DNA from 2 places in the Companilactobacillus zhachilii genome. Region 2 is predicted to be linked to the other one. Evidence: a T-box and tRNA genes for the amino acid it is inferred to sense, from the RefSeq annotation. Region 2 holds a T-box; the other holds one or more tRNA genes.

Region 1 (6,401 bases), 350 kb from region 2:
TTATGCTCGTAAAGAACGATTTGCTGGCGAGTCAAAATATCCTTTACGAAAAATGCTTAAATTTGCGATGGATGGTGTTACATCATTTTCAATCGTACCAATCAAGCTGATTATGGGACTAGGGTTCTTCATCGTCTTCATTAGTTTATTGCTTTTGATTTATAGTTTTATTCGTAAAATCAATGGAGATGTAATCCCTGGTTGGTCGTCATTAATGATATCTATTTGGGCACTGGGTGGTGTACAATTAATTAGTGTTAGTGTAATCGGCGAGTACGTTGGTAAGATTTTTAATGAAGTAAAACAACGTCCAAGATTTACAATTGAACGTGATATTTATACTGAAAAAACACAAGAAGAAAACAAGAGGTAATTATTATGAATGCCGCACAAAAGAAAGCTATGCAATATGGTCAATTGATCAACAATACTGTTCAATCCATTCAAGAAGAACAAGATAAACTAAATCCTGAATATGAAAAAGTTCGTGATGCCTTGGATCGTAGTAAAGTTGATCAAATCGATGATGTTGAATATACAAAGATTCAAAAAGATTTCACAACTGGAACTAAGAATTATCAAGAAGTTTTAGCTAAACTTGAAAAAGGTAAAGCACCTGCTCGTTTAATGGGAACACATATTTCACTTGTTTCCGCATTCAAGAAGTATGTTGAAGGTTGCGGTGAAATGACTGCAAGTATCGGTGATGATAAAAAAGTTGACCGTCATGCTTTTGATGAATCAGAAAAGAAGCAAGATGAATATATGGATAAGTTTTCTAAATTAATTCAAAAGTTGACTGACTTGGCTTAATGAATAATCAAGAATTAACTGAATTAATCAAAAAGGTTTCCCAAGAATATTTTGGGAAGCCTTTTATTCATCAAGCATGTTTTAATTCTCGACTGAAAACGACCGGCGGTAGATTTCATTTGAAAGATCGACACATTGATATCAATCCTAAAATTTATCAACAATTTGGGATGGATACTTTGGTTGGAGTTATTAAGCATGAGTTGTGTCATTATCATTTATATAATGACGGACTTCCAGCACAGCATCGTGATCGTTCGTTTAAGATATTGCTGAAGCAGGTTGGTGGTTTACGGTTTTCACCGATTCGAAGTGCAGTTAAAGTTAAGACTTATCATATTTATGAGTGTGATAAGTGTCATCATATTTATCAACGCGTTAAAAAAATTAATACAACGAAATTTGTTTGTGGCAAATGTCGAGGTAGGTTGAAATATATCAAAGATATTCAAATTTGAAATATGCCGCCTCCAGGAGTCAGAAAATTAGGTCGCTATGGGGACCGACTTGAGCCAAGGTCTCAAGTCTCGATTTTGAACTTCGCAAAGTACGCGAATTTCAAAAGTCGTCCCGTGGTGTAAGAGCTAAAGCTCTTACACCACCTTCATAGCGACCTAATTTTTTGACTCCTTCCGGCTAGGTGGGTCTTCGGTTTGAATAAATCGCTATTAAAATTTACTAGTTTATATATTAATAACGATTAGAGTACCAATATATTAATTGCTTTTAGTGTGGTATAACTCAGGAATTAGCTAAATAAGTTCTACTTCATATGAAATATAAATTTGAAGTGAATCAAAGTTGGTAAAGAACCCCAAATACTGCTTGAAATTATTTTTATTTATGTGTATAGTAGAACGTGCATGCGGGTATGGCGGAATTGGCAGACGCGCAAGACTAAGGATCTTGTGGAGAATTTTCTCCGTGGAAGTTCGAATCTTCTTACCCGCATCACAAAAGTAGTTGGACATTTTGTCTGACTGCTTTTTTTTGTTGTGTTGGTTCATGTATTATCTAATGTTAAATGAAGTAACTAGGGTTTGCCTTCAAGTTAGTCTGATAAGAATCTATTCTAATACGGATAAATATTTTAATAGTATAGTTGTTCCAGAATCCTATTAAGATAGTAACAAAAGCCATGAAAAGAATTTGAGATATTTTAGTTAATAAGGTACTAGTCGGAAGATTCGGACAGTGGTTACTGGCAGTGAAAGTGGCGTTAGAGCTTTAGCTCTTACACCACCGGGCGTGTTTAAGACTTGCCGAACTTGCAAGGCTTAAACCGAGGTCCGAGACCTTGGCTCGGGCCGTTCCGCACCGCCAGTGACCACTGTCCGAATCTGGAGACGGCATATATCCATAATATAAATAATTTGAAGACACATCCAATTCTTTAAAAATGGTTATTATATACAAGAAAAATTGTGCAAGTGCAAATTTTATAAAATATATTTTCTTTTTAAATTAATTATTTAAGATAAAAGCATATATTTTTAAATGTGGTGGTATAGTATTATTGATAAATGTCATTACGATAGATGGGAGCGTGTTGCAATTGTTTCTTGGATCTATTATTTATAATAAAAGACGAGAAATGAATTTTACGCAAATTGAGTTAGCTAACGATATTTGTACTCAAAATACGATTAGTAAAATTGAAAAACATAATATTGCGCCAACGGTTAATATTTTGATTAAAATTTGTTTAAAGTTAGGTCTAACTTTGAATGACGTTTTTAGTGACTTCTCAAATGATTCGTCCGCAAAAGAAGAGAGTATCTTAGACGAAATCGAACGAGATGTTTTACTTGATCGGATTACGGATATCGATGAAAGAATGTCAAAGCTGGAAGGAAAGCTTAGTAACAATGATATGAAACAGTACGAATTGATCAAAGGGGTCGTGGACTTCTGGGATGATAATTTGGATGTTTCTTTGTTTGATTTGGATAAAGTATTACAGTTCACGAAGTCGTCCATGGATGATATTTATACTTTGTTGGCTTATTTATTCAAAGGTTTAAATTATCTAAAAGAAAAGCACAATGATCGTGCACAATATTATTTCCAAATGATTGATGATGCTGCGGAAAAGGGTTCTAAGGTATCCAATGCGAGTGATTTAGAAATTATTTTCATTTGCAAGACGCTAGCAGAAGCATACAATGAGATGAAATTATTCGAAGAAGCACTTAACTTCAGTCGTTCAGGATTAAAATATGCACAAAAGAAGCATGTGTCATATTTTCTAGATGAGCTCAACTATCAAGCTGCGATGGCAATTAAGAATGGCAATGGAAAAGAAGCCAGTTATGATGATTATTATAAGTTGGCTTTTTACTTAGCTAAGGCAAATAATAACGATTCATTACTCGCCAAAATGAATTTACAATAAATAAAAAAATCACCAGTCTATATTGGCTGATGATTTTTTTTATAAATATATAAGTAAGCTTGAAAATTGTTGAATATGTTTAAACATAATATACTTTAACTAGTCTAAGGAGACTAAGGAAGTATTAAAAATGAAAAGAAAAGTTGTAGTAGCTTTTTTTGCAATTCTACTAGGAATGGGATTTTCATTTTTACCAATCCAAAGTGTCAAGGCTGAGTCCGTAACTAGCGGATATTTTGTTGATGTGAGTGCACGTTCTGCGGAGGTATACAATTCTTCAGGAGATGCATTAGGTAAATCCGAACCGGAGAATAGTTGTTGGGTACTTGGGAGAACCACAACTTTTGATGGTAAAGATTATTATCAGATTGGAAATGACGAGTATTTAAGTTCAAGTGATAGTTATATGTATCGTGATAGACCAGAAGTTATCAGAGTAGAGACTGACGAAGACGTTCCAGTGTATAACCACGACTTCGTTGAAAGCTCATGTGTTGCTTTGGCTCCAGGTACTTACTGGTATTCAGACCGTGTAATTACGACTCCAGATGGGATGCCATTTGTGCGTGTTGCTACGGATGAATATGTAGGTATGTGGAACGTGATCCAACAATCATTCACAGAAAAATAATACTAGTTTTTAAAAGGGTACTTCAAAAATTTTTTTTTTGAAATACTCTTTTTTTATTTGGGAAAGGCATAGGTCTACAAAAGTAGATGGCACTAGGATGATATCGTTTTTTGATAAAATTGGAATATCAAATATATAAATAAATTTATAGAAAAAGTGTCAATATTCACAAAATTATGTTGAATTATTGCTCAATACCTTGTACTATAAAGTTGCTTATGATAATGCCAAATCTGTATAAGCAAATGTGTGAATTACTAAGAAAATAAATTTTTTTGTATAGAAAATCCAATTTTTGTGTACACTATTTTTCTGCCAAAAAATGGTGTATTTAAGGGATTAAGATTTAAGAAAATATATATATAGAGGTCATTAATTATGAAAAAAACAATTTTATTATTAGCCTGTGCGCTATTAGGTACTGGAAGTGCAGTTGCCACTGCCGCTAGTTCTGTAACTGATGTCAATGCCCAATCAGTTACTCAAAAGGGAACTTATGCTCAAGTAAGTAGCGATGTTGCCCAAGTTTATGACAAAGATGGTAACAAAACAGATGTTGCTTTAGATAAAAATAGTACTTGGCAAGTTGCTAAGACACAAAGTATCAACGGATCAGATTACTATCAAGTATCAACTAATGGATTCCTTAGCACTAAGGACAGTTTTGCATACAAAAACCGTCGAATGACTATTAAAGTTCAATCACTCGACGGTTCTGATAAAAACGTAAATGTTTACGATCATAATTTAGTTCAAAGAAATGACATTCAGCTTGCTCCAAATAGTAAATGGGCTACTGACACTGAAATTAATTATTCGAATGGTGTCCCATTCTTGCGCGTTGCTCCTGATCAATACGTTGCCATGTATGATGTTGTGGAACAATCATTTAGCGCTACAATTTAATTTACTTTTATTTTTTGCTTATGTGTGTGAATTACTAATGATATCTTCGGTATGCCGACCGTTGATATCTTTTTTTGTATAACCAATTTTTATGTACACTGCCAAATGTACTTAAAGATTATTTAATATATATATGAGGTCATTCCTTAATACAATTCGTAGTTTACTATCATTTGGTGTCATTTTTGATTCAGTTTTTGTAAGAACCGTTTTCCTAAAATGGAATAAAAACTATGGAATGATAAAAATCCATAGCTTTTTTTATTTTTAGAGCTGAAAAAAAGTGATTATTTTTTACAACCAGTATACATTTGATTACTGAATCCCTTGTGGCAGTAAGAAAACTATATAATATGATTTTTGAACGGATATTAATTGGTTGGTATCTAAAAACTTTTGAATTAGACTAGCGTCAAAATTTGAAAGAAGGAAATTTAATATGCAATCGAACAAAAAATTTATTTATTTAGGAGCCACGTTATTTTCTGCTATGTTATTAACAACATTATCGAGTCAGACGGCTAAGGCTGCAACGACTGGCGATACTACATCAACTACTACGCAAGCAAGCACAGCACCACAAAGTACAACTACTTCATCCACAACAACTACAACAAGTGCTACACCTGTAAGCACAGCATCAAGTACAACAAGCACTCCAAGTACAACAAGTACTCCAAGCACGACAACATCAAGTACTATGAGCACACCAAGTACAACGACGACAGCGCCAAGCACAGCAACATCAAGTACTTCAAGCACACCAAGCGCAACGACAACAGCTCCAAGTACCTCGAGTACATCAGGTACAACGACAACAACACCAAGTACCTCGAGTACATCAAGTACAACGACAACAACACCAAGTACCGCAAGTACTCCAAGCACGACAACCTCAAGCACTACGAGTACACCAAGTACAACGACAACAACACCAAGTACCACAACAACCACAAGTACACCAACTACTTCAACTACAACAACATCTCCAACATCAGGCACCTCTACAACTAAAACTTCAACGACATCTAAAAAAGATACCAAGAAGCCCGGTTCCACAAGTAAAACTAAAAAGTCTAAACCATCAGCAAAGAAGTTTATTCACCGTCGAGCTGAATCATCATCAGAGTCAAGTGCGCCAAAAGCAACTAAATTAACAAAGAAGCCTACTTTAAAAGCTAAGCCAGTTAGTCGTGAAAAGGTTGCTCTTAGTTATCTTTCCGAAGGATCTAAGGATTCAGATTTGGCAAGTATGGGTGTTAAAGCCACTGCAACACTTAATGGCAAGCTTTTCTACTTAGTTGGTGATGGAGAATTTATTGAAGCCAGTGATTATCATTTTGTTGAGTCAGCAGAACCAGGTATTTTAAGAACCTATGATAAATCATTACAACCTGTCGATGCTTTTGGTCAACCTTTGGGCAAGACTTTATCACCAAACACAGCTTGGAAGTATAGTCGCACTGTTAAAATTGATGGGGCTAGTTATTATCAAGTTGCCAGTGATGAATTCGTTCCGGTAGACGACGCACTTGGTTTTACCCCAGTAGCTAAACCAACTGATTTGAAGGTGACAAAAAAGACAACTATCTATAACTCCTTAGGTGAGAGTACTGAAAAGACCCTAGCAAAAGGTAGTGCTTGGCGTACTGATGG
Region 2 (6,401 bases):
CAGCAAGTTATGCTGCCAGATACATTGCTAAAAACCTTGTTGCTGCAGGAGTTGCAGAAAAGGTTGAAATTCAAATTGCTTATGCCATTGGTGTAGCAAAACCCGTATCAATTCACGTTGATACATTTTGTACTAGTGACTTTTCAGAAGAACAAATTGAAGAGGTTATCAATAAGTTCTTCGACTTACGTCCACTAGGTATCATTAAAATGCTTGATCTACAAAGACCAATTTATAAGAAGACGGCCGCATATGGTCACTTCGGACGTACAGATATCGATTTACCATGGGAAAAACTTGATAAAGTTAATGATATTAAGAGTTTCTTGAAAATTTAATCGATGATTACAGAGGCGTTCTTTAAAGTTTAACTTTAGGGAAAGCCTCTTTTTTTTATGGGAGGAATTAATTAATGGAACAAAAGAATCAGTCAAACGTTGTAATCGTCACGATTGCGGTGTTTATTGCGACATTTATGACGGCAATTGAGGGAACAATTGTTTCGACCGCCATGCCGACAATTATCGGGAGTTTGCATGGGGTCAGTTTGATGAATTGGGTTTTCTCAATTTATTTATTAATGACAGCAGTAGCAACACCAATTTATGGGAAGTTATCAGATATTGTAGGACGTAAGCCAGTCCTTTTAATTGGTTTAGTTATTTTTGTTATCGGTTCAACACTCTGTGCGATGTCAAATTCCATGTTGACGCTTATTTTAGCGCGAGTGATTCAAGGTATTGGTTCTGGTGCCATTCAGCCACTAACGTTTACAATTATTGCTGATATTTATCCACTAGAAAAACGTGCTCGTATTTTAGGATTAAACGGATCGGCATGGGGAATTGCCGCCGTTATTGCACCGTTATTAGGTGGTTTCATTGTTGAAAAACTTAGTTGGCACTGGGTATTTTTAATCAATCTGCCAGTTGGTTTATTGACGATGGCCCTCATTTGGATTTTCTTTAAGGAAGAAAAACGTGAACATGAAAAACTGAAAATTGATTATATGGGTACGATCATGCTGATTCTTGTTTTGTTGCCATTAATGTTGGCATTACAAAACATTGGTGGCTCATCAATTTGGTTGCCATTAGGTCTAGCAGCCATCTCCGTTATTTCAATATTTGTCTTTATTCATGTAGAAAGACATGTGAGTGATCCCATTTTGCCATTGGAATTATTCAAAAATAAGACGTTCGTGATTCAAAACGTCTTAGCTTTACTTGTCAGTGGCTTTTTAATCGGATTTGAAGCTTATATTCCTACTTGGATGCAAGGAATTCTAGGACTAAGTCCATCAATGGGTGGATTTGCTGTTACCCCAAGTTCAATTGTTTGGATCTTTGGATCATTCTGGGCTGGGACGTTAATTAAAAAAATGGCACCAAATCGTGTCATTTACATTAGTTTATTCTTCTTAGCCATTGCTAATGGTCTATTGTTAGCTGCTGGTCCAACTACGCCATTTTGGTACTTCTGTATGTTAGCTGGAATAGCTGGACTTGGTTTTGGTCTAACGATTACGACAACAACGGTTACTGCTCAAACAGTTGTTGAACCAGAGAACGTCGGTGTGGCAACAAGTTTTAATACTTTGCTTAGAACAATTGGCCAATCAATGATGGTTTCTGTTTGCGGAATTGTTTTAAATACTGCTTTAGCCAAAGGTGCAGCTGAAAATAAAGGTATTACCATTGATATGATGAACAAATTGATTGATCCACAAACGGCAAATAGCTTGCCACATCAGCTTTTACCCAAAATGAGACAAATTCTTTTTTCTGGATTGCACAACATTTACGTTGCTACTCTTGTACTATTAATAGTGGGACTAATTCTTAACGCCTTGGAATTGAAGAATCGAAAGATTCTTGGTTCTAAATAATAGAGTATTGAAAGTCAGGATAGTAGCTGCAAGTAGGTATCCACCTAGAACATCACTTGGATAGTGAACTCCTAGAAAGATACGACTATATCCGATTAAAAATACCATCAGAATACATATTGTACTAATGGTTATTTTTAATTTGATTTTTCTGAAAATATATAAACTAATAATCATTATCGAGATATAAAGTGCGAACGAACTGGCTGAATGACCGCTGGGAAAACTATATCCTCCAGCATAAACATAATGTGTATGGCTAGGACGAGGGCGTTCAACAATAATTTTGATAAGACTATTAAGTCCAGCGACAATAACTTTATTCAACACTAAATAAATAGCGGCATAATAATATCTTTTAACGATTAATAGCAAGAAGATGATTGCGGTTACAAGAATGGTTGCGAAAGTATCACCGATATTTGTTAACGGTTCAAAAAAGCTTAGTGTCCAATTATTGTGATGATAAATCTGACTGATCAATAGTGAATCGAAGTTTTTAATAAATTGGGATTGGATGGCGACATTGATTGCCCAAATAGTAAAGATTATTAGTAAAGATATTGCTAGGATGGATATTTTCTTAGATATTTTCATATTTTTTGATCTCTCTATTGTTTAAGTTTTTGTTAAGAAATATAATAAAGTATAAAGATTTTGAGGGAGAGCAGATATTTATGGTTATGACACGTCATGAACGCAAAATCGAAGATAGTCGTTTGACTAGATTAAATAATAAAAAGAGTAAGAACGCAAACTTACGCAAGAATATGTCGATTTTAGGATCAAGCATGTTTGTTGGTGCAACAGTGGCTGAGGTTGCCAATATTTCTGCTCCAACGCCTGTTAAAGCCGAAGCTTTATCTGTAAGTAATTTGTTGAATCAAAATTCAGCAGCAGTAGCAACTCCAGTTACATCAACCGGTGTTGGAGACCAACAGTTTATTGATTACATTGGTAATTCAGCACGTAAGTTGGCTTCTAATAACGACTTGTACGCATCAGTTATGATTGCTCAAGCATTAGTTGAAAGTGGCTGGGGAACTAGTGGTTTGGCTAGTGCTCCCAATTATAATCTTTTCGGGATTAAAGGTGATTATAAGGGTGCATCAGTTAATATGGGTACGCAAGAAGATGACGGAACAGGTAGTCTTTATTCAATCAGTTCCGACTTTAGAAAGTATCCTTCATATAAGGAATCACTTGAAGATTATGTATCCTTACTTCGGGGTGGAACTTCCGGTAATTCCCAAATGTATGCTGGTACTTGGAAGAGCAATACTAACTCATACAAGGATGCTACAAAGTATCTAACGGGCCGTTATGCTACCGATACAACTTATGCAGACAAGCTCAATAGTGTCATCGAAAAGTATAATTTGACACAATTTGACACTGCTGCTACTGATAAGGATCAGACATACACAGTCGCTCAAGGTGATACTTTACAGTCAATTGCCGATAAATTTAACATGACGACTGATACGTTGATGAGCTTAAATAATTTGAAGACGGATAATTATCTTTATGCTGGTAAGACACTAGTTGTTAGACAAGTTATTGGAGCTGATGGTCAACCATTATCAATGAGTAATTTGTCGAATAAGAATACATCGACACAAGATACAGGTAACGTTGGAGATGCTTACGGCAGTCAACAAGCACCGGTAATTGTGCAAGATGAACGTAACGGTGTGAAGAAGTATGTACCATCAAATGATTCAGATTCTGATTCATCGTCAATCAATGTTCAAAATGATTATAGTGCCAATGACTCAAATGATTCAGGCAGTCAAAAAAGTAAATCAGTAACCGTTCAAAGCGGTGATACGATTGACTCTATTGCCTCACAAGCAGGTACAACTGTTGATAACGTACGCCAATTAAATAACTTAAATTCAGATTTATTGGTTGTCGGACAATCATTATTGGTATAAGATATAAAACAACGGAAGTAGTAGATAATAAAAAACTTTTCAGAAAGCGTATGTTGCTGTGAATGCGTAAGTTTTTGTTTTCGAACTCGTCCACTAACAATAGTTGCCGAACCAAAGTAAGTGACTGCGCCTAATCCTCGTTAAGGATTTCAAGAGTCGTGCTTATTTAGGTACGGAACTTAGGTGGTAACGCGATAACTCGTCCTATGATTAATTAATAATCATAGGACTTTTTTTGTATAGGAGGAAAAATATGTACAATCACAATACCGTGGAAAAGAAATGGCAAAAGTATTGGAAAGAAAACCAAACTTTTAAGACAACTCAGGATCCAAATAAGAAGAATTTTTATGCGCTAGATATGTTTCCATATCCATCAGGCCAAGGTCTTCATGTGGGACATCCAGAAGGTTACACAGCCACAGATATCATCGCTCGTATGAAGCGTGCTCAAGGATATAATGTTTTACATCCAATGGGCTTTGATGCCTTTGGTTTGCCAGCAGAACAATATGCTTTGAACACTGGTAATAACCCCGCTGACTTCACTGAAAAAAATATTAATAACTTCAAGCGTCAAATCAATTCTTTAGGTTTCTCATATGACTGGGACCGCGAAGTTCGTACGACTGATCCTAAGTTCTACAAATGGACTCAATGGATTTTCGAACAAATGTACAAAAAAGGTTTGGCTTATGAATCAGAAACACTAGTTAACTGGTCACCAGATCTAGGTACAGTGGTTGCCAATGAGGAAATTATTGACGGTAAGACAGAACGTGGTGGTTTCCCAGTTGTTAGAAAGCCAATGCGTCAATGGATGTTGAAAATCACTGCTTATGCTGACAGATTACTTGATGATTTGGACGATATCGATTGGCCAGAAAATATCAAGGAAATGCAAAGAAATTGGATTGGACGCTCAGTTGGGGCACAAGTGACATTTGATGTGGCTGATTCAGATGATAAGATCAATGTCTTTACAACTAGACCAGATACAATTTTTGGTGTTGAATATATGACTTTAGCACCGGAACATAAGCTAGTTGATAAGATTACTACACCTGAACAAAAAGCCGCGGTTGATGCATATAAGGAAGAAGTTTCACATAAATCAGATCTTGATAGAACTGATTTGAATGATGAAAAGACTGGTGTCTTCACTGGTGCATATGCAATTAACCCAATTAATGGTAAGAGAATTCCAATTTGGATTTCAGATTATGTTTTGGTTACTTATGGTACTGGAGCAGTTATGGCAGTGCCTGCACATGATGAACGTGATTATGACTTTGCTAAGAAGTTCGATCTTCCAATGCAACAAGTGATTGAGGGTAACCTTGATGATGGCGTTATAACGGCTGATGGCAAGCATATTAATTCTGATTTCTTAGATGGTTTGCACAAAGAAGATGCCATTCAACGTGCCATTGAATATATGGAAGACAAAGGCTTTGGTGAAAAGAAAGTTAACTATCGTCTACGTGACTGGGTCTTTTCACGTCAAAGATATTGGGGTGAACCAATTCCTGTTATTCATTGGGAAGATGGGACAACTTCATTAGTTCCAGAAGATGAGTTACCACTTAAATTACCAATGGATTCAGATATTAAGCCATCAGGTACCGGTGAAAGCCCACTAGCTAATTTGACGGATTGGGTTAACGTTGTCGATAAGAATGGCCGTAAAGGTCGTCGTGAAACAAATACAATGCCACAATGGGCTGGTTCATCATGGTATTACTTGAGATATATCGATCCTAATAATGATAAAGAATTGGCTGACTATGATTTATTGAAACAATGGTTGCCAGTTGATCTATATATCGGTGGAGCAGAACATGCCGTACTTCACTTGTTGTATGCTCGTTTCTGGCACAAGGTATTATATGATTTGGGTGTTGTCCCAACTAAAGAACCTTTCCAAAAACTCTTTAACCAAGGGATGATTCTTGGAAAAGGTCACGAAAAGATGTCTAAATCAAAGGGTAATGTCGTTAATCCTGATGATGTAGTTGAACAATATGGTGCCGATACATTGAGAACTTATGAAATGTTTATGGGTCCTTTGGATGCTTCAATTGCTTGGTCAGAAAATGGCTTGTCCGGTTCATCTAAGTTTTTGGATCGTGTTTGGAACTTGTTTATCAATGATGATGATTACAGCACCTTGAAAGATGACTATGTTACTGATGAAAATGACGGTAAACTTGATAAAGTTTATAACGAAACTGTTAAGAAAGTTACTGAAGACTACGATGCCTTACGTTTCAATACAGCTATCTCACAAATGATGGTCTTCGTTAATGAAGCTCACAAAGTTGATACAATGCCAAAGGCTTATGCTGAAGGATTAGTTCAATTGTTAGCTCCAATTGCACCACATATGATGGAAGAGTTGTGGAGTAAATTTGGCCACACAGATTCAATTTCATACGCTAAATGGCCAACCTATGATGAAGCTAAATTAGTTTCTGATACAGTTGAAATTATCGTTCAAGTTAACGGTAAGCTAAGAGACAAGCTTCAAGTTGCTAATGGTACAGCTAAAGAAGAACTTGAAAAACTTGCAACAA

What was found. A T-box is a leader RNA that pairs with one kind of tRNA and senses whether it is charged. The one in region 2 lies ahead of leuS (leucine--tRNA ligase), so its partner is inferred to be a tRNA-Leu.
Region 1: it encodes a tRNA-Leu, which carries the amino acid that the T-box ahead of leuS (leucine--tRNA ligase) is inferred to sense. The anticodon was not compared.

Annotation. Positions count from the first base shown of each region.
Region 1 is NZ_CP031933.2:629,899-636,299, forward strand. It holds gene D1B17_RS02710 (glycosyltransferase family 2 protein) at 1-373, shown strand, start outside; gene D1B17_RS02715 (hypothetical protein) at 379-813, shown strand; gene D1B17_RS02720 (SprT family protein) at 813-1,271, shown strand; tRNA gene D1B17_RS02725 (tRNA-Leu) at 1,679-1,764, shown strand; gene D1B17_RS02730 (helix-turn-helix domain-containing protein) at 2,408-3,208, shown strand; gene D1B17_RS02735 (SLAP domain-containing protein) at 3,339-3,839, shown strand; gene D1B17_RS02740 (SLAP domain-containing protein) at 4,218-4,745, shown strand; gene D1B17_RS12680 (SLAP domain-containing protein) at 5,236-6,401, shown strand, end outside.
Region 2 is NZ_CP031933.2:980,152-986,552, forward strand. It holds gene metK (methionine adenosyltransferase) at 1-338, shown strand, start outside; gene D1B17_RS04335 (MDR family MFS transporter) at 413-1,888, shown strand; gene D1B17_RS04340 (phosphatase PAP2 family protein) at 1,835-2,485, opposite strand; gene D1B17_RS04345 (glucosaminidase domain-containing protein) at 2,566-3,825, shown strand; T-box leader at 3,824-4,035, shown strand; gene leuS (leucine--tRNA ligase) at 4,079-6,401, shown strand, end outside.